DNA from 3 places in the Pelosinus sp. sgz500959 genome. Region 2 is predicted to be linked to each of the others. Evidence: riboswitches for the same ligand, from Rfam matches in the RefSeq annotation. Region 2 holds a riboswitch; each other region holds the start of a gene.

Region 1 (7,343 bases), on a different contig from region 2:
AAAGAGTAGACAGTCGATTGATGATAATGATTGAGTTTGTCAGTCTTTATTGCTAAAAAAAATATTGGCATAAAATTTGCATAAGTTTAAGGTACAGGATTACAGATTATAGAATGGAAGGGGTTTTTATGATGAGAGGTTTAAAAGATAAAGTTGTTTTAATTACTGGTTCGGCTAATGGGATTGGCAAATGTACTGCTCTTAGATTTGCAGAAGAAGGTGCCAAGATTGTTGTCGCTGATTTTGCTGATGGTTCAGGGACTGTAAAAGAAGTAGAAGAAAAAGGATCATCTGCAGTTTATGTTCAAGTTGACGTGTCTTGCCCAGAGAGTGTCAAGAACATGATTGATAAAGCCATTGAAACTTTTGGCAAAATTGATGTTTTAATTAATAATGCAGGAATCACAAAAGATGCCATGATGAAGAAAATGACAAAAGATGCTTGGGATGCAGTTATTTCCGTAAATCTTACTGGTGTATTTAATTGTACTTCTGCAGTATTACCATTTATGTTGGAACAAAAATCAGGTGTTGTGTTAACTTCATCTTCTGTAGTTGGTATTTATGGCAACATGGGACAAACTAATTATGCAGCGACTAAGTGGGGCGTAATTGGAATGACCAAATCATGGGCAAAAGAAATGGCCAAATCTGGTTTGCGTTTCAATTGTGTTGCACCTGGTTTTATTGGTACAGATATGGTGAAAAAGATTCCTGAGCAAGTATTACAAGATCGGATTTTAGTTAAAGTTCCTGCAGGACGTTTGGGTGAGCCTGAAGAAATTGCAGCAGCTTTTGCCTTCTTGGCGTCAGATGATGCTAAGTACATCAATGGAACAGTATTAAGTGTAGATGGTGCTTGCACTTTATAATTGAATTAAAAGTGAATGTTCACCAGGACCTTCCAGATGATCTGGAAGGTCCTTTGTATACGGTCAAATAAAAAAAATAAATAACTTTCATAATTACCATTGAATAATTCAATACATTGTTTTATAATAGAAACTGCTTTAAAAGTACTTTCTAAAACTACATATGTTTATCTGGATGAAGTTTACGGGAGAGAGGCTGTAATGGCCCGCCGAAGGAATAACACTCTCAGGCACTCGAATTACCGAGTAGAAACCGTACATGGACAGAACTCTGGAGAGACCCTCACATAGGGCGCCGAAGGTGAAATACAACAAAATTATTTTGTTGGCAAAGCTCTCAGGCAAAAGGACAGAGACAAAAATCATGATAGAAGAATAGCTATTTTTCTATTGTGATGCAGAAAACACCTGCTGGTGTTTCCTATTTGTTTATCCAGAGTCAAATCATGATGTGATTTGGCTCTTTTATTTTGTACGGGAGCGGGAGAGTACGTCGAAGGATGAAAATCAATGCAATTCGTGTAATGCAAAAAAAAGGAGAGATTTTTCGAATGAGTAAAGGAAATTTGAAATTAGTTGTCTTAGCAATGGTAGCCTTATTAATGACTGGTGTGTTAGCTGGGTGCGGAAATTCCGCTTCCAAAGATATTAAAATTGGTGTTTTGAATGAAATGACTGGTGGTAATGCAACGTTTGGCACATCTTCCGCTAATGGAGCAAAGATGGCAATCAAAGAAGCAAATGCGAAAGGCGGCGTACTTGGTAAACAACTTCAGGCCGTCATTGCAGATAATAAAAGTGAGCCTTCTGAATCAGCTAATGCGATGACTAAACTTGCGACGCAAGATAGAGTCGTTGCTGTAACTGGTATTTTTTCCAGCTCTAATGCCATTGCTACTTCTAGCGTAGCTGAAGCAAGCAAACTTCCTTATATGGCAATCGGTGCTACCAATCCAAAGGTTACTGTGGATGAAAAAACTGGTAAAGTAAAGAATTATACTTTCCGTGTATGTTTTATTGATCCTTTCCAAGGAACTGTTGGAGCAAATTTTGTACTCAATACATTGAAACTTAATAAAGCTGTTATGCTCGTTGATAGCAGTAGTGATTATAGTAAAGGCTTAGCTTCGTTCTTTAAAGATGCATTTGCTAAAGGCGGTGGCAGTGTTTTAGCGGAAGAAGCTTACTTACAAAAAGATCAAGATTTTAAAACCATTTTGACAAAAGTGAAAGCCTTAAATCCTGAAGTCATTTATCTTCCAGGTTATTATGAAGAAGTTGGTAAAATTGTAAAACAGGCACGTGAACTTGGTATTACAGCACCAATCGTTGGTGGAGATGGTTGGGATTCACCTAAACTAGTTGAAATTGCAGGTCCAGCATCCCTCAACAATACTTATTTTACGAACCATTACGCAGTGGATGATACGAGTGCAACTTCACAAGCTTTTGTAGCAGCCTACAAGCAAGAGTATGGACAAGCGCCAGATGCCATGGCTGTACTTAGTTATGATGGAACGAACATACTCATTGATGCCATCAAACGTGCTAATAGTGTTGAACCAGAAAAAATTCGTGAAGCGTTAGCAGCAACTAAAGATTATCCTGCAATTACAGGAGCCACGACTCTCAATGAAAGTCATGACGCTGTAAAAAATGCAGTGATTATTGAAATGAAAGATGGTAAACAAATGTTTAAGGCGACTGTTAAGCCATAAAGGAATATGGGGTCAGGTTTGATTTGTGAAGCAAGTCAAACCTGACCCCATTTATTTTTTATTGGAGTTCTTTCATTTTCTTTAATGTTCCTTCAGGAAAAATACGATGGCGAGTCTGGTAAGGGACTTTTTCTAAAACAGTTTGCTTTGCTAGGCGTTGCTTCGTATCGATAATAATAGGCGCTAAAAGATTAACGGTCATATCATCTTCTTTTTCTGCCGTCGTTACAATGTTATAGACTAGGGGAGGATTATCAGGTGATAAATGTAACTCTTCAAGAACTGCATCATCCAGTAAAAATTCATATTCATTTGAGATATTTAAAGTTTCCAACATGATAAATGTGAGATTAGGTTCTGAGACTGATTGTAAGAAAACAAATGGGCTATCAGAGTGGTGGGGGATCAGAACAAAGGCATTTTCCTCTGGAAAACCAAGTAAACCTTGAGGGAATTTGATAATGTCCGTGTCCATGACATCTAACTCGCCAAAACGTGTAGATTGAATGATCATTTTCACATCGCCCCTTTTTAATTTAATTACATTAGAATCAATAGAATCGACTCAAATTATCTTAATTAATGACAGCCTTCGACATAAACATCAAAAAACCTTTTGCATTTTCGAAATAAATGCAATATTCTTAAAATATAAAAAAGAGAATATTGTATTTTATGGAGGTTTTTTTGATTTTGGGCAGAATTAATAATAAATAATGATAAATGATGAGTGTGGGGAAAGTTTAAAGAACTTAGGAGAATAATATGGCTAATTTTCACAAAGGAAGAAATAACTTAGGTGGTAAAGCGAATCGAAATTTAATTGCTGGTTTAATTTTTTTTGTGTTGGTCATCACTTCATTTTATATTATCTTTGTCCAACAAATTCAAGTGAATAAGTGGTACTATTTTTTGCCGATTATGATGTTTATGGTACTTGCAAGTTATTTTGTTAAGCGAGGTGTTATTTTTCGCTTTGGTGCTAAAGGTGAAAATTTGGGGCTAGCTCAGGCTTTAAAACTTCCTGAAGGTTATCATGTATTCACGAATGTCACCATTTCATATCAAAATTATAGTCAAGAAACAGACTTAATTATTGTAGGAATGAAAGGCATTTATATTGTTGAAGTTAAAAATCATAATGGCAAGATCGTTGGTGATGCGGAAGCCTCAGAATGGACGCAACTTAAAGTCGGTCGAGGTGGCGGCCGTTATTCAAAAAAAATGAATAATCCAGTGAAGCAAGTGAAAGGGCAAGTTTATAAATTATCAAAATTTTTAAAAGAGAATGGAATTAATGTATGGGTTGAAGGTATAATATTATTTACCAATGAAGATGTGAATGTAAATGTTCAAAACAGTAGTATTCCAATCATTTTCCCAGCAAAAAGACTAAACCATTATATTTTGACATGTAAAAATCGACAATATTTGAATAAGACATTAATTGCTAAAGTGGTTGAAATGATATCATCGGTGCAAAAGAAGTAGAGAGTTAGATGGAGTGTGGATATGATAAACCCGCAGATTACATTAGAAGATATATTAGCCGGGAAAGAGGCTCGCTATAATAGGCAAAAAGATTTTAGAAAAAAGTATGCAACGGCTCTCGTTAGTATTACAATCAATATGCCAGGTCCTGTGAAGGATCTGCCTATCCTGAGAAGGCTTAGAGATTATGCTGTACAAACCGTTAGAAGGCGGCTTAACGTCATTGGTGAAGAACAAGTCAATGCAGTGACTGGTCCTGAGGCCTTGTTGGCAGCAACGGATATAGGATCGTTTATTAAAAAGATTACGGTGGAGATTGAAGAAGAATATCCTTTTGCTCGTTTGTTAGATATTGATGTATTTGATGGATTTGGCCAACTTTTATCTCGTCAAGATCAAGGGCAAAGCCGTGGATGTTTTGTCTGTGGTTGTGAGACTGTAATGTGTATGCGTGAACAAAAACATACACAGGAAGATATACAATTGGCAGTCGCGAAAATGCTCAATCATTTTCGAGCTTATGAGACCCGATTGGTCAGTTCAGTCGCTGAAAAATTAGGAACATTAGCTGTTGAAGCCATGCTCTATGAAGTAACATGCACACCTGCGCCTGGTCTAGTTGATCGGGTCAATTCAGGTGCTCATCAGGATATGGATTTTTATAGCTTCATGGCAAGTTCAGCCGCTCTTGTCATGCCCATGGCTCGATGCGCTCAGGCGGGTATGATTCATGAGGGCAGTATCGAATCCTTATTACCGGTTTTGCGAATTGTTGGCTTAGAAGGCGAGAAAGCGATGTTAGCCGCTACAAATGGCATCAATACTCAAAAAGGATTAATTTTTCTGCTAGGAATTATGGCAGGGGTAGCAGGCTGGCTTAGTGGTCAGAAATGTCTAGTGACAGCAGAAAGCGTACTGCGGAGTACCAGGCAGATGGTGGCAGGAATTGTAGAGAAAGAACTGATGTGTGCAGCGAATAAAGAGGCAACCATGCTGACTGCAGGAGAGAAGCTATATATTCAATATGGTATTACGGGGATTCGTGGTGAGCTAGAAGATGGTCTGCCTGCTGTAAGGAATAAGGCATTACCTGCTCTGCGTCAAGGGCTGAATAAAGGGCTATCAATCAATGATGCCCTCGTACAGACTTTATTAATTTTGATGACTTGTGTTGATGATACAACGGTGATGCATCGACATGATCCGAATAAAATGCGCATTTGGGTACGTCAGCAGGTTCAAAATGTGTTGGCAGCTGGGGGCATGGAAACTGTTGAGGGAAAGAAAAAGTGCGAGGAGCTAGACTTTGAATTTATAGCTCATAATGTTAGCCCGGGTGGTGTCGCGGATTTACTGGCAGTGACGTGGTTTTTACATCGATTATAAAGGATAATAGAAAGAAAAATATTGAATATTTAGTAAAAAAAGTTTATTTTCCCTTTTATAGTCATGAGTTTTATGATATACTAATTCTTGAAGCAACGGAGTTAATAATCGGTCAGAGTTAGGGTGGACGCTGATTGATGTTGGGGGAGCTCCGTTGCCCCGAATTAATAGTAATAAGTCTCGCATAAGCGAGATTTTTTTTGTATAATCAAAAGATAGTTCATTTTATGAATTGTAAGTACGAATGACTAAGGCTTGGCGTAAGACAAGCTTTTTTTATACTTATCGCTAAAAAGGAGGTTCTGCGGTTGGTTGAAATGATTGGAATGATCGCTGGTATCTTGACGACATGTGCTTTTTTCCCACAGGTCATTAAAACAGTAAAAAGCAAATCAACAGATGACTTGTCTTGGACATGGCTCGTGATGATGATTGGTGGTGTATTCCTGTGGTTAGTATATGGATACTATATTAATAGTATCTCCTTGCTCGTTGCCAATATCGTAACCTTCGTGTCAGTGAATATCTTGTTTGGGGTAAAATATAATAATCATTGCAAAAAAAAGCACTCGTAATATTACAAGTGCTTTTTGGCTATCTATTTAGAATGTAAATATTGACTTGGTATGGTTTTTTCTATAAACTCAGTCCAACCTAAACGATCAATCGTTTGACCTAAGCGTTCTTTTGATTTTCCTTGGGCACGGTAGTATGCCAAGATCGAACGGATAATTGAAGGGATTTCTGCCGCAGGAATTTTTTCCCCAACTACCTTAGCGATTTGAGCTTTGAATCCAGAACTGCCGCCAACAGCTAAGGTATAGCCTTTCGCTGTGCCATACATGCCAATATCTTTGACGAGGGGTTCTACGCAACAGTTAGGGCAACCGCTGACCGCGATACGTAGCTTACCTGGCAATTCTTGACCGAAGAACTCTTCATCAAGCTCTAGTCCTAAGGCGGTGCTATCTTGTAAAGCGCGGGGGCAGGATGGCTTGCCAGGACAAAAAGAAACAGAACGTACAGCTTTGGCGATAAAGGATTCACTTTTACAACCAAGTTCTGCAATGACTTTTTCTCCATCAGCTAAGGTGAGACCCATGATGGTAATGGTATTGCCGACAATCTTTAGTGAACCGTCATACTGATCAGCAAGATCGGCAATTTCGCGAAGTTGTTTTGAAGTCGTTAATCCACCAACAATATGGGGGGTAACGGGAAATTTAATTCTCTTGTTTAAGAAAGGAATACCGGATAATGGTAATGTCATAAGAGATCCTCCTTAAAGAAATTGATACACTTCAGCTATCTTACCAAGAAGAGATTATGTGTGTCTGTGAGGAAGATCACATAATGAAATGGTATAATATAAAAATTTTGCAAATGGATAAATCAGTTATAGTGTATTTAAAAAATATAAAAAATGAATCTAATGAATGAGATAAATGTAAGATATATTATTTAAGAATAATACTTGATGATTAGAAGGATTTTATGATTAGGGTGTTGAAGAATGTTGAAGAATGATGATTTGTAAGATAAAGTACAATTTCCTATGATAAAGTATAATTCTGGTAATTAAATCATGATATTATTTATATAATTGAAAATGGGGTGAGGGTTATTAAAGGAACAGTTGTAGCTACATGGGTAGGAACCACCCGTAATATATGGGGGCCAGAGCTACTGGCAAAAGCCATGGAACATGCTGGTTGGGATAAAAATCGGATTATTATGCCAACCGAAGATATTGATGATGCTGAGGTAAAAACATTTATCGCTTTTTTGGCGAAGTCATTGGGAAAAACGGAAGATGAAATATGGTTAATTATTGGTAAAGATAATGTTAAAACTTTCTTTTCTGTATATCCAGCAT
Region 2 (7,343 bases):
CTCTCCTTCCTTGCGGATTGCTTATGTGGTATTACCCAAAAGTTTAGCGCTGCGCTTGCAACAAAAAAATGAAAATTATGCTTGTTCAGTGCCTTTGCTTATTCAAAAACCACTAGAACTGTTTTTAAAGGAAAATCTTTTTGAAAGTCACTTGCGGAAAATGCTTCGTCAGTTTAAGAAAAAAAGAGATATTTTGTTGCGAGCATTACAAGAGCATTTCGGCGATGCTGTGACAGTATCCGGGGGAAATGCCGGTCTTCATATTCTATTGCATTTTAATCAGTCAATGTCCTCAGAAAACTTGGTAGAGAAGGCGGTTCAAGCCGGTGTATATATTCGTAGTGAAAATATATGGGTGGAATCCTCGCCCGGTAAAACAGCCCTTGTTCTTTTGGGTTTCGGAGCCATTAAGAACGAGGATATCAATCCGGCTGTCCGATTATTGCGTCAGATTTGGTTAAGTGAGTTGATTTAGAGTTCAAGCTTGGTTATGCAGATAAGGTAAATTTTTTATTTATCAGAGAGTTGGCATATCATTACAAAATAAATACGAACCTTCATAGTGGTTTCTACATTATATAGTAACGCCAGGGAGAAGAGCTTTTTACTGTTTTCCCTGGCGTTATAGCATATTTATATAAGTTCTGGATAAGTAACAATTATCATTTTACTGAATTGCCAGCTAAAATGATGATTCAATAGCTGCTACCGGACATACCTTGTTGCATGGACCTATACCAACACAGTACTCTGGTTCAATCCTAAACTGAGTTTCGCCCTGAACAACGGCACCGTGTGGACAAATTTTCGCGCATTTACCGCATTTGATACATTTATCGGTAATTGTGCGATGGACAGGTAGCCCAGCTAGGCGTCTTTGTACGCTCTTCCAAGCATCTCCGTATTCTAGTATTTCGCCTGCTTTAAAGAAAGCATCACCTCCGACTGTCTTAGCGACGATATACATTGCTGCGTCGTATCCAGCTGTAACTCCAGCTGCCGTGATAATCTGGCCGTTATCAACAAATCTCTCATCTTTCTTCAAGATGATTGTAGGATCTATAGCCAATAAGTCACCAAAGCATAGATGATGTGTTGTTACGGGCAACTTGCTAAGGAGCCCTGCTTTGGCAAGTAATAAGGCTCCGCTACATACGGATAAGGTGATAATCGTATTTTTACTCTGATCTTGCAACCAGTTAATTACCTTGGTATTGGCTAAAAGTTCCTCCGTTATTAGTCCACCAGGTACAACTAAGATATCAATTTCGGGGCAATCGTTAAAATCATATTCTGCCTTAACAACTAATCCGCCTACCATAACGTGCAGATCCTTTTTAGTTTCGCTGACAGTGAAAATCTCATACAGAGTACGCGATGTCTGATATAGAGTTGTCTGCTCTTGGGATGAGATGAAATCTACAGCGGAAAATACATCATAGGGTCCAATAAAATCCGTTGTCTCAGCACCATCAAATAAAAATATGCCTACTTTCAAGGGTAATCCATTATTAGTCATAACTTAGAACCTCCAACATTTATTATCCCGTGCACGTGATAGTTATATTAGATCATATAAACTGTCGCTTGGAGAAGAGCCAGATTTGAAAGACGGAAGGAGGCCAGTAGTTATTGATATAACTTTTTTAGTACGGAAAAAGAGAGCGGAACAGTTACGCGAACATGGACTGGTTATTCAAAGTCCGGCAGGTAATGTAATGAGTCAAGTGACAGTTCTCTGACTCGTTTAAGTGGCCAGCGGGACACTAAGGGACGTTCTTTTTTTGCGGGACACTAAGGGACGTTCTTTTTTTTGTCACAATAAAGTTGTCAAAAAAGGAGCGTCCCTTAGTGTCATAAATGTACATTTTAAGTTGACGTTTGTATAAATAGGTGATAAAGTGTATAACTGTACTGAAAATTTAATACTGAACTTCGTATGAAGATGACGGGAGAGAGATTTTTAATCCACCGAAGATGTAATGCTTTCAGGTAAAAGGACCGTTATTGGACGAAACTCTGGAGAGCCTCAATAGAGCACCGAAGGAGCAAGCTGATGTATTTTAAATCAGTGAATCTCTCAGGTAAAAGGACAGAGCAAATTAGCTGTTTTATTTTGAGGCCAAATTTTATGATTTGGTCTCTTTATGTATTTTTTTAGCTAAATGTAATCATTTGGTTTATTAGTGTATTTGTTGAGGTCAGATTTTATAATCTGGTCTCTTTCTGTGTTTTTTGAGGTCGGTGTTAAATACGTTGGGAGAAATGAACAAATCGTAAGTCTCTAAAATTGGATTTACAGTACTAACAATTAAAAAAAGTAATAGTTAAAAAGGTGGAGTACATATGGTAGAAAATCAAAATTTATCAAGAGGATTGAAAAATCGTCATGTTCAATTATTGGCAATTGGTGGTGCAATTGGTACAGGATTATTTCTAGGGTCAGGTAGATCCATTCATTTGGCAGGTCCGTCTATTTTATTTGCCTATATGATTACAGGTCTAATTTGCTTTTTTGTAATGCGTGCCCTTGGAGAATTATTGCTTTCTAATTTAAAGTATAATTCTTTTGTCGATTTTGTACGTGAGTATATGGGAGATCGAGCGGCATTTATTACGGGATGGACCTACTGGTTTTGCTGGATTTCACTGGCTATGGCTGATGTAACGGCTGCTGGTCTTTATATACAGTACTGGTTTCCGAGTATTGCACAATGGGTTCCCAGTCTTATCATTCTTATGATTTTGCTGATTATGAATCTTACTGCTGTGAAGTTATTTGGTGAAATGGAATTTTGGTTTGCTTTAATCAAAGTAGTTGCCATTATGGCGTTGATTGTAATTGGTACATTTATGATTATTAAAGGTTTTTCTACCGATGCTGGTGTATCTAGCTTTAGTAACCTTTGGAGTTATGGTGGTTGGATGCCTAATGGTTTAAGCGGTTTTATCCTTTCTTTTCAAATGGTTGTATTTGCTTTTACGGGAATCGAATTAGTTGGCTTAACCGCTGGTGAAACAGAAGATCCAGAAAATGTTATACCTAAAGCCATCAATAATATTCCAATCCGAGTGATTCTGTTCTATATTGGAGCGCTTCTTGTCATTATGAGCATATACCCTTGGACTTCCATTAGTCCAGAACGAAGCCCTTTTGTTCAAGTTTTTTCTGCAGTGGGAATCGCAGCTGCAGCAACAATTGTAAACTTTGTTGTCCTAACATCGGCTGCATCTGCTTGTAACAGTGGTATTTTTAGTACAAGTCGCATGGTTTACTCTCTGGCAAAAGAAAATAATGCACCTGAATCAATGAAAAAATTGACTTCTAACCAAGTACCTGCGAATGCAACAATCGTCTCTACATTTGTCGTCTTGATTGCGGTTATCCTGCAATATATTATGCCAGAAGGAATCTTTGTATTAATTACCAGTATATCAACATTTTGTTTTATTTTTATTTGGGCAATTATCACGATTTGTCATCTGAAATATCGGAAAACCAATCCTGCACTTGCTGCTAAAAGCAAATTCAAAATGCCGCTATATCCGATCATTAACTATGTAATTTTAGCATTTTTTGCTTTTGTTCTAGTTACCTTGGCACTTAATGAGGAAACTCGTGTAGCACTGTTTATAACCCCAGTGTGGTTTATAATGCTTGGTGTGATTTATAAGATTGTTAAATCGAAAGCAGAAGAGGCCGAGGACGAAAATCGTTTAGTAGAAGGTGTTTAAATAACGCCAGCACGATACATTAAAGTGAAAAATCTATAAAGTTATAAGCTATCCGAGTTTGAAAGAACCTGTCTTGTTAGATAGCTTTAGATGAAATTGGCCATGGGGGATGAGTATAGAGGAGAGTTATATAAATCAGCAAATAATGACATCATCACCAGCTGGTGGACCAACTACTGAAGCCAAAAAACTATGGATGAACTATCATTCCTTAAATAAAAAAATGATAGTATGTTTAAAAAACGGGATATGGATAATTTTGATAAATGTGAAAACATAGGGGACAGTAAACTTGTCCCCTGAGCAACTTATTTTTCACATAATGTATTTAAGGCTTTTGAGAATGGAGAGCGTAAACCTGAATTTTATAGAGAAATATTTAAATAGAAAGACTACTTGAAAATCTCCTAGTAGGTAGGCCAACTAACCATTATCGCCTAAAAGCATGAACGAATAAATTGAATAATCAAAACAAACAAAATAAACAAAATAAACTAAATGAACAAAACAATTGTATATTTAGTAATATTCAATTATTCTAATCTTAATAAACTAATTGATATTAAAGAAAAGGAGGTACCCTACGTCTTTTCTGCCATCAACTTTCGGCAAACTATATATTAAAGGAGGAACAAATATGATAGACCCTAATGTTTTAGCAGCGATAGGCTTTGGAATGATTGGTGTAATCGTTTATATGTTGTTACAGTCAAAAGTGACTCCAACCCCTATTTTTGTTGCCACTCCGTTGGTAGCTGCCTTGATAGCCGGTTTTGGAATTAACAATATTGCTGAGTATGCCCAAAAAGGTATAATGACTACCTCGAGTGTTGCCATTTTATTTATATTTTCAATTACCTTTTTCGGTGTTTTGATGGATGCAGGTTTGTTTGACCCATTTGTTAATTTTTTAGTCAAAAAAGCAGGCAATAACGTTGTTGCTGTAACTGTAGCCACGTCCTTTATAGCTACAATTGCCCACCTTGATGGATCGCTGGCAGTAACCCTTCTAATCACTGTACCAGCCATGATAAATGTTTATAAGAAACTAAATATACGGCCAGTCATATTACTTTTGATTTGCGGTATGGCCATGAGTATTATGAACTTAGTACCATGGGGCGGACCAACTGCTAGGGTTGCCGCTGTAACTCACTCAGATCCTAATGTTTTATGGCATACTTTAATCCCTCTTCAAGTGGCAGGTATAATTGTAAATACCATTTTTGCCGCCATTTTAGGTATTCTCGAAAAAAGACGCGGAGCTGGGCAAAATATCAACACTGATATTACTGAGGAAGAAGCTAAATTCGATGCTAAGAAAGAAGCCCTTAAACGTCCAAAACTTATTTGGGTCAATGCCCTCATTGCTATAGGCACGATTGCGTTATTAGTTTTAACTAAGTGGCAAGCATATTTCTGCTTTATGATCGGATTGGCTTTTGCCCTTGTTATCAATTATCCAAATGTCAAAGAGCAAGGTGCTAGAATTAAGGCTCATGCTGGAGATTCTATTTCTATGGCAGCCATTTTGCTATCATCGGGTATCTTTTTGGGCGTACTGTCAGGAACTAAAATGATTGATGCCATGGCTAAAGTTATGATTTCTATCATTCCTGCTGCTTTAGGGCCTTATATTCATATGATTTTGGGAGTGTTTGCCGTACCTATTGGCATGCTTCTTGGTACAGACTCCTACTTCTTTGGGCTTTTGCCTTTGGCTATCGGTGTCGGTAAAGAATACGGCATAGATCCTGTCAATTTGTCTAAAGCGCTTTTAATTGGGAAAAACTATGGCGTTCTTGTAACTCCACACGCAGCCACTACTTATTTGGCCATTGGTCTAGCTGGTATTGAGATTAAAGAACTCTTTAAAGTCGCTGCCCCTTGGCTTTGGTTTTTAGGTATAGTCTCCTTATTCATAGCTGTAATTATGGGCATTGTAGTGATTTAACATATTAAGTGTTATCTCAAAACTCTAGTTATTACAAAAAATAACCTTGCTAAGGTATGTACCTCAGCAAGGTTATTCTTTTTGGTATTATTGCTGTTTTACCCAACATTTTACATAAATTCAAGAAATGAAGAAATCACAATGAGCAAACTGGACTTTCTTTATTTGTCACAATGAAGTCGGCAGGGAATTTATTTCTGTGAATTTGATAATGAGAGCAATCGGAGGAGTTCCTATTGCTCTTTTTTTACATTCCTGGGATGTTTTATATAGTAAAGAATAAAATTGATTTAATATTCGATATATTGTATAATGAAAATGAATTGCAAAAATAAATTAAAAATGAAAATAAATTGAATTAAAAGTGTAGGAATATTAATTTATACAATAGAAGTAGGGTTATTGTTGTTGTGAAAAAATATGAAAATAAATAAATTGATGAAAATAAGTTTCTTTTTAAGATGACAGAACTTATAATAGGTGATTCGTCAGAATTCCTGTTGATGATGGGGGGAGAATAACTAATAGAAAAAAATTCTAGTGTTTATGGTATTTAGTTAGCATCTAAGAGTGCTTGGTTTCAATTGATACCATTTGTGTGCATTAAATCCAATATGAAAGTCTTTAGCGGGGAATATAAAATTTTGAAGAGGTGTTATTTTGGAAGAAAAATATATAAAAATATTTTCTTTGGTGTCACCAATATTAATAATTATTTTATTAATTCGTGAAATTTTATCTGGGTTTGACATGTATAACTTATTCATAATAGCTATTATTCTTATAACGTGTGTGGTTAACCGAATACTATTGAATCGTATGATTCGACCGCTAGAAGGCATTTCAAAACAAATTTTTCGCATGGGGGAAGGCGATTTGACGGTTTCGGTGGAATGTGCGGAAAATAATGAATTGGGAAAGATCGCAAAATCGGTGAACTCTACTCTTGAAAACTTACGTACGCTCTTGGGATTAGTTACTGATGAAGCTGCAGAAGTATCGGCGAAGAGCGTAGAAATTGCATCGGTTTCTGACGAAACTAGTCGAGAGATAAGATTGATTTCAATGGCAGTAGCCGAAATTGCTTCGGGTGCTCAGGAAACTGGTACTATGGCACAAGATGCTGCGACTAAAACGGACCACGTTTCTGAATTAGCGAAGAAGACGTCGGAAGAGCTAAAAGTACTACTACAAAACATGCAACAGATTATGAAGGTAGCACAGCAGGGGCGCTCCGCAGTAGGGCAGTCCAGAAATGTTATCAGCGAAATTGCAGTCACTGCTCAAGATAATGTGCGCTTGGGTGAAGACCTTAAGGAAAAATCACAAAGAGTAAGGGAAATTATCAATCTCATAAATAATATTACGGGGCAAACTAATTTGCTTGCATTGAATGCAGCAATTGAGGCCGCAAGAGCGGGAGAACATGGTAGAGGGTTTGCAGTAGTTGCTGAAGAGGTTCGTAATCTTGCCAATCAATCTCGCCAAGCGGCAGCTCAGATAAATGATATAGTTGAAAGTATGCTTTCAGATATTGGGCATGTAGTAGAGGCATTTGAAATAAGTAAAGATAGTATGAGTATAGGTGTAAATACAATTACCGAGGCAAATGTTAGTTTTGAAGATATTACATCAAATATTGATAAATCGAGTA
Region 3 (7,343 bases), 120 kb from region 2:
GACATGGCAGCAGGTAATTGCAGAGGATGATTAAATAATAACTGTGCTGGAATATCACTAAAAAGTTCTTCTACTCTCTCTACACCAATTGCATTGAGCATAGTACGTCGATCTTCTTGGGTATGAGGTAAATAGCTCCATGTCATGTTACTGACCTCCCGCCCCTATCAATTCTTCATATTCATCACTACTTAGTAATTCTCCCAGATCAGTTTCAGCGTCCATTTCGATGACAGCTAGCCACCCCTCACCGTAAGGATCTTCATTCATAATTTCAGGGGCATCCGTAAGGGCCTCATTGACTTCTACAATTACGCCGCCAACAGGTGCATAAATATCAGATACGGCTTTTACTGACTCGACTACCGAGAAACCCATCCCTACAGCAATATGGCTATCAATAGTCGGCACCTCAACAAAAACCACATCTCCAAGCTGAGATTGCGCATAATCAGTTATTCCGATCCTCGCGCGATTGCCCTCAATTTTTACCCACTCATGGTCCCGAGAATACTTTAATTCTGCTAGAATTTTCATCCTTATTTCCCCTCTCTTTTATAAAATGGCTTAGGAATGACCTGGGCAGCTACCCTTTTACCACGAATCTCTATCTCAAATTCCTGTCCTACTGCAGCAAACTCAGCTTCTACTAAAGCAAGCCCCATATTTTTATCTAAACTTGGCGAATAGCTTCCTGTGGTAACAGTCCCAATCCATCGCCCGTCAGCTATTACTGGATATTCTGCTCGAGCAATTCCCCGCCCAGTCACAATAAAACCGACAACTTTACGTTTCAAACCATTTTTCTTTTGTAGAGCCAAAGCGGCAGAACCGTTAAAATCACCTTTATCCAGCTTCACAAAGAAGCCAATCCCTGCTTCTAATGGTGAAATATCCTTCGACAATTCATGCCCGTAAAGGGGCAGACAAGCTTCAAAACGCAAGGTATCTCGACAACCGAGGCCTGCAGGTAACAAACCATAAGACTTACCAATGCTCATGATGCACTCCCATAAGGCAGCAGCATCTTCTGGACGACAATAAATTTCAAAACCATCTTCCCCAGTATAACCAGTTCTTGATACAAGAGTTTCCTTACCTGCCACCATGACCTTAGGTAAAAACCAATAATACTCTAGTTCGGCAAGAGGAGCATCAGTCAATTGACTCAAAATACTCTGTGCCAAAGGACCTTGCAGAGCTAGCTGGGCTGTCTGGTCAGATTGATTTATTAGTTCTATATCAAATTCCCTTTTATTCTCTACCATCCACTCCCAATCTTTTTCAATGTTAGCGGCATTAATGACTAATAGGTATTCCTCGTCACTATATTTATAAATCAACAAATCATCAACAACACCACCATCTGAGTAGCACATTGGCGTATACTGTATTTTATGATTGACGAGGCGCGCTATATCATTGGTGACTAAATTTTGTACATAAAGGAAAGCATCGGGTCCTTTAACACGAACCTCACCCATGTGTGAAACATCAAATAAACCAGCTTTTTCCCTCACTGCTCGATGCTCCTCTAAAATCCCAGTATACTGAACTGGCAATAACCAACCTCCAAATTCAACAATTTTGCCACCGTATTTTAAATGAGTTTCATATAGAGGTGTCTTGCGCCCTACTGTCATAATCCATCCTCCTCTTCTTTATTGTTTTTTAAAAATAAAGACAGAGACAAAGGCGGACGAATCCACCTTTGTCTCTGTCTGTTGTACCTGAGAGTTTTGCCTAACTAGGCTCCCCATCGGTGACGCCCATTTTACGGGCGTGCTCTCCAGAGTATAGTCAGGTTACGGTCCTCTTTGCCTGAGAGTTTGACAAAGTTCTTGCTCCTTCGGCGCCGCAGTTTGCGATCTCTCCCATAACCATCATTCTACACATTATTGTTTTTTCACATTTATAAATATTCTAACAAATTAGTTAATTTGTGTCAACATTATTTCATCCTTGCAATTTTGTCCCCTTATATCTTACTGATCACATTTTTTGCTATCGATGGTTGAGGTGGACTTATATACTATATGCTCAGCTTCTTGTTTAGGCATCTTGGCTAAGGCTTCATAATCATTGATTTTTCCAATATCCCACCAATCATAATCCTGGATAAAACCATATACCTCCTCTCTTTCATGTAATAAAACGGGGAAAACATCACCTGGCAAATCAACTTCCCTCTTATCTGGATTAAATCTTTCAATATAGGGAAAAATTGTTTTTTCTAATAAATAAGTTCCTGTACTGATTGGACGATCCAAGTTTTCTTTTTCAAGAAAATTTATTATTTTATTATGACTATCGATCTCCGCCAGTCCTACTTCCAAACGGTATCGAGTTGACAAAGCGACTGATACCATCCCATTGTGCTGCCTGTGAAATTCGATCAAGTCATGATAATCTAAGTGACAAATTGTATCTCCTGGTATAACTAAAAAATGTTCTTCCTCATGTAATCGGTCACGGGCACGCCAAACCTCTCCCGCCTTACCTGCAGGCACCAAGCCACGACTATATTGAATGTTTATACCCCATCTTTCTCCATTACCAAAATAATTCTCAATCTGTTCGCCCAAGTAACTGATAGCGAATATATACTCACGTATGCCATAAGAGATCAAGTACAGTAGTATCCATTCAAGTAGTGGCTTACCATGTAATGGCACCATGGGTTTTGGTATATAATCAGTAATTGGACGTAATCTTGTTCCTTTACCAGCCGCTAAAATCAATGCCTTCATTGAGAACTTCCCTCCATTAATGTTTCTGCCCAATCAGCGGCTACTTTGCTTCCTCCATATTTTTCTCCTAATGATTTGAGATGCTCAGCTCCTCTGCGATAACTGGGATTATTGATAATATTTTGTATTGCCTTCACCAAAATATCAGCTGTTAATGTTGCTTTGTTTAATACGATTCCCGCACCATACTCAGAAAGGACAGCACCATTGTCCTCTTGTTCTCCTATGGAAGGTACTACCACAGCAGGTGTTCCACAAGCAATACATGTCATCAAGGTGGACGATCCACCATGAAAAACAGTGACGTCGCTGGCCTTGATCATTTCAGTCCCTGGAACATAGCCTTTAATCATCGCATTATTTGGTGGATCATACTGTAAGATAACTTCAGGTTGGATTACCATACCAGTAGCGATAATCCCTGTTACCTCCGGTATTAATCTCAGAGCATCTAATACAATCTTTAAAAATTGTTCCCCAATCAGCGATGAACCCCCACCGATTGTTATGTAAACCATCAATTTATTTCGATCACCCATATGCATTTGCTTTAAGTCTTCCTTTTCCGGCAATTGATCAGGGTACTCTATTAATAAGGGACCAGTAAATCTAATCTTCTCTTTTATGCCCATGAATTTCTGCCCAAAATCTTCAAATGTTATTCCGCCACTGATCTCTGGCATACCTTCTAGAATAATGATATCTGCCATTTTAAAGACATCAATCATTCCGTCTATTATTTTTTCCGATTCTTCTTGTCCATTACCTTGCAGTCTATCGGCGAGCATCTGAAAAGTTTTCTCTCCATGCGGCTGCAAAAATACCATCATAGAAGGTATTCCCAATTGCTGAGCCGTTCGTGATCCACTAAGAGTACCACTAAGAATAAGATTGGGCTGTTCTCTTTTCCCGATCTCAATTTCAATTTTAGCAATTGCGTTCATTACTTCTTTCATTTTTGTAGTCATTTCTTCTTTTGGCATATTTAATCGCCGTTGCTCATCATTATAAACTTCCACCTCAGGCATATCTTCCACTTCAATGACATGGATTCCAAAGTCTTTAATAATAGAAACTAATTTACCAGCTGCAATAAATTGAATATCATGACCCCGGCGTTGCAGAGCCTTGGCTATTGCTATGACTCTCATTGTCTGCCCCATGATTGTACCTGTACCCATTTGTGCTGTGCATAAAACTTTCATGTAAAAAATCCTCCTTAACTTCGTTGACGATTAAATGCTGTTGGGAAAGGAATTCATCAAGCAAATTGTGAAAGTAATCTCTGTAATGTTCATAAATCATACTCCGCACTTCAGGTTTGGTGGGAAAATCATTGGTTTCACAGATTGACGCTTTCACTGAACCAAGCATATTCCCTAGTACTACAGCAATCAGCGGACTATGAATTTTTGCATAAGCGTAGATAAACCCTGCCGACGCAGAATCGCCGCAGCCTATCGTATCTACGACCCTCCCAACATCAGTCACTGGAACAGTTGCCCAGAATATTTTATCCTGACGCTGCCAGGCAACCAAAGATGACTGATCACCAAATGTAATCCAGCAGGCAACTAGCCCTCTTTTCACTATACTAAGGGCATATTGCAGATAATCCGTAAATTCTCTAAGAAGTTGTCCTGAAGCCCACGATGCTTCTTTATCGTTCATTTTGAGAATATCAATGTGATTGAGCCATTCATCAGAACAGATCCAATTCTTCCTATACCGTTTTCCAGCTTCGTTTACACCCGTTACTAGACCATGAACATCTAAAAAGATTGTAGCCTTAGTTTTACTTCTGAATTGCTCTAATTGACTAAGAGGTATATCCGTTTCATTGAGCGGCATTAATATTACATAATCACATTCTGATAAAAGGCTTAATTCTTCAGCTGAAATAGGTTCCATCACTTGGGTTTGACAACTCGTACGCTCATGCTCATCAACATATGTTAAATCAATTCTGGTTCCCGTTGTATTTGAAATATTAATACCTACCATATTAATATTAGGATGGTTAAGAAATTCTTTAACTTGTAATCGATCTTCTGAAGATACATGAGACAAACAAATAACAACGTCCTCTGTTCCTTCCACTAACTTCGCCAACACTTGTGCAGTATAATGAATAGCTCCGAATTTACAAAGGATTTCTCCATTTGGCCATACAATCCGATCTTTCGATATTGGCCCTACAATACCAAATTTCATAGTACCCTCCTGCCGAATAAATGAATATTCCTATTGCTGACATATAACGTGAAAAACAACTTGGAAATTAAACCTGACAACCAGCATTATTTTAATTTCTTCCTTTGTCTTTCCTTAGATTGACTTTCCTTAATCAGATCAGGAACAAGTTCGGATGCTAACTCCACTTCAGAAACTATATTTTCAGCAAATAATGTGACGCCTGCTTCTTCTAAACCGCTTCTGTCATTCCCTTTTTCTAACTTAGCTCCTCCCATAAACAAACTGATAACGATACCTGCAATCGCAATGAGCATGGCAACCCAAAATACGATTTGTAGAGATTCTGAAAGAGCATTTTTAAGCGGTAGAAGGAATAGTTGCTGAAGATTTTCTGGAATCATCTGAATGGTCTCTGGGCTTAATAGCATATTAAATAAACTGTGAGGATCAGATTGTCCTCTTGCTAGTATATCGCCTAATGGACTTACCTCTATATCAGGAATACTCTGTATGACGGGAAAAAAATCTTTTTTCATAATGTTATTTGAATAGCCATTAAAGATTGAAGCAAGCACTGTCATACCAAGAGTTCCGCCAATGCTGCGAAAAAACTGTGTTGCTGAGGTTGCCACCCCACGGCGTTCAGGTCCAAATGCACTTTGTACTGCAATCGTGATAATGGGCATGATCATCCCCATCCCAACACCCAATATAACGATATAAAAGATCGCTCTATATTGGGTCGTATGTATTGTCATTGTGCTCATCAAATAGAACCCTAATGCCATAAAAGACATGCCGACTGCGTACATCGAACGAAACGGAATCTTCGTTGCAAAGCGCCCAGCAATAATACTTGTGAGCATCAAGGAAACCATCATCGGCAACATGGTATTACCAGAACTTGTAGCACTAATTCCAAGAACACCTTGAAAAAAAAGGGGCAGAAAGATAAGAGAGCCAAACATCCCTAGTCCCATAAGAAAACCGACGATGTTACTGATCAAGAAGACTCTATTTTTAAATAACTCTAAACTAAGCACTGGATCAACAGCTCGTTTTTCGGCAGAAATAAAAACCATCCAAGAAACTAAAGAAATCCCCAATAAACTAATGATTGGCCATGATAACCAGGGATAATTCGTACCACCAAGATTTAATCCTAAGAGCAGACCAAAGGTACCTATAATGAGAGTAATAACTCCCGCATAGTCAATGACCACCTTATCACTGAGAATTTTTTCGCCTTTTAAGCCAAGATGTATTGTCATTGTCGCCAAAATCCCTATGGGTAAATTAATATAAAATACCCATTTCCAGGAAGAATAATCAACAATCCATCCTCCTATCGTGGGGCCAACAACAGATGACAATCCGAATAAAGCACCCATAAGTCCCTGCCATTTACCACGCTCTTCGATGGGAAATATATCACCAACAATGGTCATTGCGAGTGGCATCATAATCCCTCCACCGATACCCTGCAATGCGCGATAAGCAATGAGTTGCAACATGTTCGTGCTCGTACCGCATAGAGAAGATCCAAGCATGAAAATTACAAGTCCTGCAATATAAATCATCCGACGTCCATATAGATCTGCAAGCTTTCCTGCTATGGGTACCACTGTTGTCGAAGTCAGCATATATGCTGTAGTGACCCATGTCATAATACTGAGTCCGCCAAGTTCACCGATAATCCTAGGCATGGCTGTCCCTACTACTGTTTGATCTAGGGAAGAAAAAAATAATGCCAGGAATAATCCTGTTAATAACATATTACGTTGATTTTCTGTATGCATATTCTCCTCCTCAGTGTTTCGTGGGCCTTTACTTTATTATGATTCCCTCCTCCAGAAAAAATATGACCAGTCTAGCATTTATCTCCAATCATTGCAGAACAAAAAAAGGTCCCAACTCTGTGTTTTTACAAGAGTTGAGACCTTTGGGGGTTTTTTACGATTGTTTTTAGTAGAAAAAGAAGAAATTAGCGGCTACCAGTGTAATTAACGCTCCAATCATAGGGATAGCAGTTCTTTTTACCACATCAAAAGGTGATACATTTCCCATACTAGAGGCAACGACAATAACTGCAGTAATCGGCGATATGGCGCGCGCTGCACTTGCGGCAAAATGCATAGGTAGCAGCATAACCACTGGTGCAACGGACATTTTAGCAGCAACAGTCGGAGTTAAAGCGGCAAATGCAAAAAATGGCGCATTACCCGAACCCATAATCACAGAGGATACAGCAATAATACCAATCATCACAAGAATCATACCGACGGCACCAAATCCTGAGCTTTGGGCAGAGGCTATAATGGCATCAATGGTCCCCATGGTCATAAGACCTTTAGCAAAGGTTTCCCCAGCTACAATCAATGTAATAACATTAGCCAT

What was found. A riboswitch is a leader RNA that binds a small molecule or an ion and turns the genes downstream of it on or off. The one in region 2 is predicted to bind glycine.
Region 1: it holds a riboswitch for glycine, as region 2 does, so the genes downstream of both, ACAN52_RS15215 (ABC transporter substrate-binding protein) here and ACAN52_RS09180 (amino acid permease) in region 2, are expected to answer to the same signal.
Region 3: it holds a riboswitch for glycine, as region 2 does, so the genes downstream of both, gcvT (glycine cleavage system aminomethyltransferase GcvT) here and ACAN52_RS09180 (amino acid permease) in region 2, are expected to answer to the same signal.

What each region holds. Positions count from the first base shown of each region.
Region 1 is NZ_JBGJZL010000009.1:135,982-143,324, reverse strand. Features, by position in the region: gene ACAN52_RS15220 (beta-ketoacyl-ACP reductase) at 129-872, shown strand; glycine riboswitch at 1,048-1,127, shown strand; glycine riboswitch at 1,134-1,235, shown strand; gene ACAN52_RS15215 (ABC transporter substrate-binding protein) at 1,424-2,590, shown strand; gene fliW (flagellar assembly protein FliW) at 2,649-3,104, opposite strand; gene ACAN52_RS15205 (nuclease-related domain-containing protein) at 3,356-4,081, shown strand; gene citG (triphosphoribosyl-dephospho-CoA synthase CitG) at 4,103-5,467, shown strand; gene ACAN52_RS15195 (SemiSWEET family sugar transporter) at 5,785-6,042, shown strand; gene ACAN52_RS15190 (nitrite reductase) at 6,066-6,737, opposite strand; gene ACAN52_RS15185 (heme NO-binding domain-containing protein) at 7,082-7,343, shown strand, end outside.
Region 2 is NZ_JBGJZL010000005.1:25,357-32,699, forward strand. Features, by position in the region: gene ACAN52_RS09165 (PLP-dependent aminotransferase family protein) at 1-475, shown strand, start outside; gene ACAN52_RS09170 (DJ-1/PfpI family protein) at 683-1,519, opposite strand; gene ACAN52_RS09175 (hypothetical protein) at 1,605-1,742, shown strand; glycine riboswitch at 2,010-2,106, shown strand; gene ACAN52_RS09180 (amino acid permease) at 2,347-3,735, shown strand; gene ACAN52_RS09185 (CitMHS family transporter) at 4,373-5,689, shown strand; gene ACAN52_RS09190 (DctP family TRAP transporter solute-binding subunit) at 6,350-7,343, shown strand, end outside.
Region 3 is NZ_JBGJZL010000005.1:145,512-152,854, reverse strand. Features, by position in the region: gene gcvPA (aminomethyl-transferring glycine dehydrogenase subunit GcvPA) at 1-146, opposite strand, end outside; gene gcvH (glycine cleavage system protein GcvH) at 148-537, opposite strand; gene gcvT (glycine cleavage system aminomethyltransferase GcvT) at 540-1,643, opposite strand; glycine riboswitch at 1,799-1,887, opposite strand; gene ACAN52_RS09700 (NDP-sugar synthase) at 1,986-2,750, opposite strand; gene ACAN52_RS09695 (glycosyltransferase) at 2,747-3,955, opposite strand; gene ACAN52_RS09690 (carbohydrate kinase family protein) at 3,855-4,964, opposite strand; gene ACAN52_RS09685 (MDR family MFS transporter) at 5,051-6,745, opposite strand; gene dcuC (C4-dicarboxylate transporter DcuC) at 6,912-7,343, opposite strand, start outside.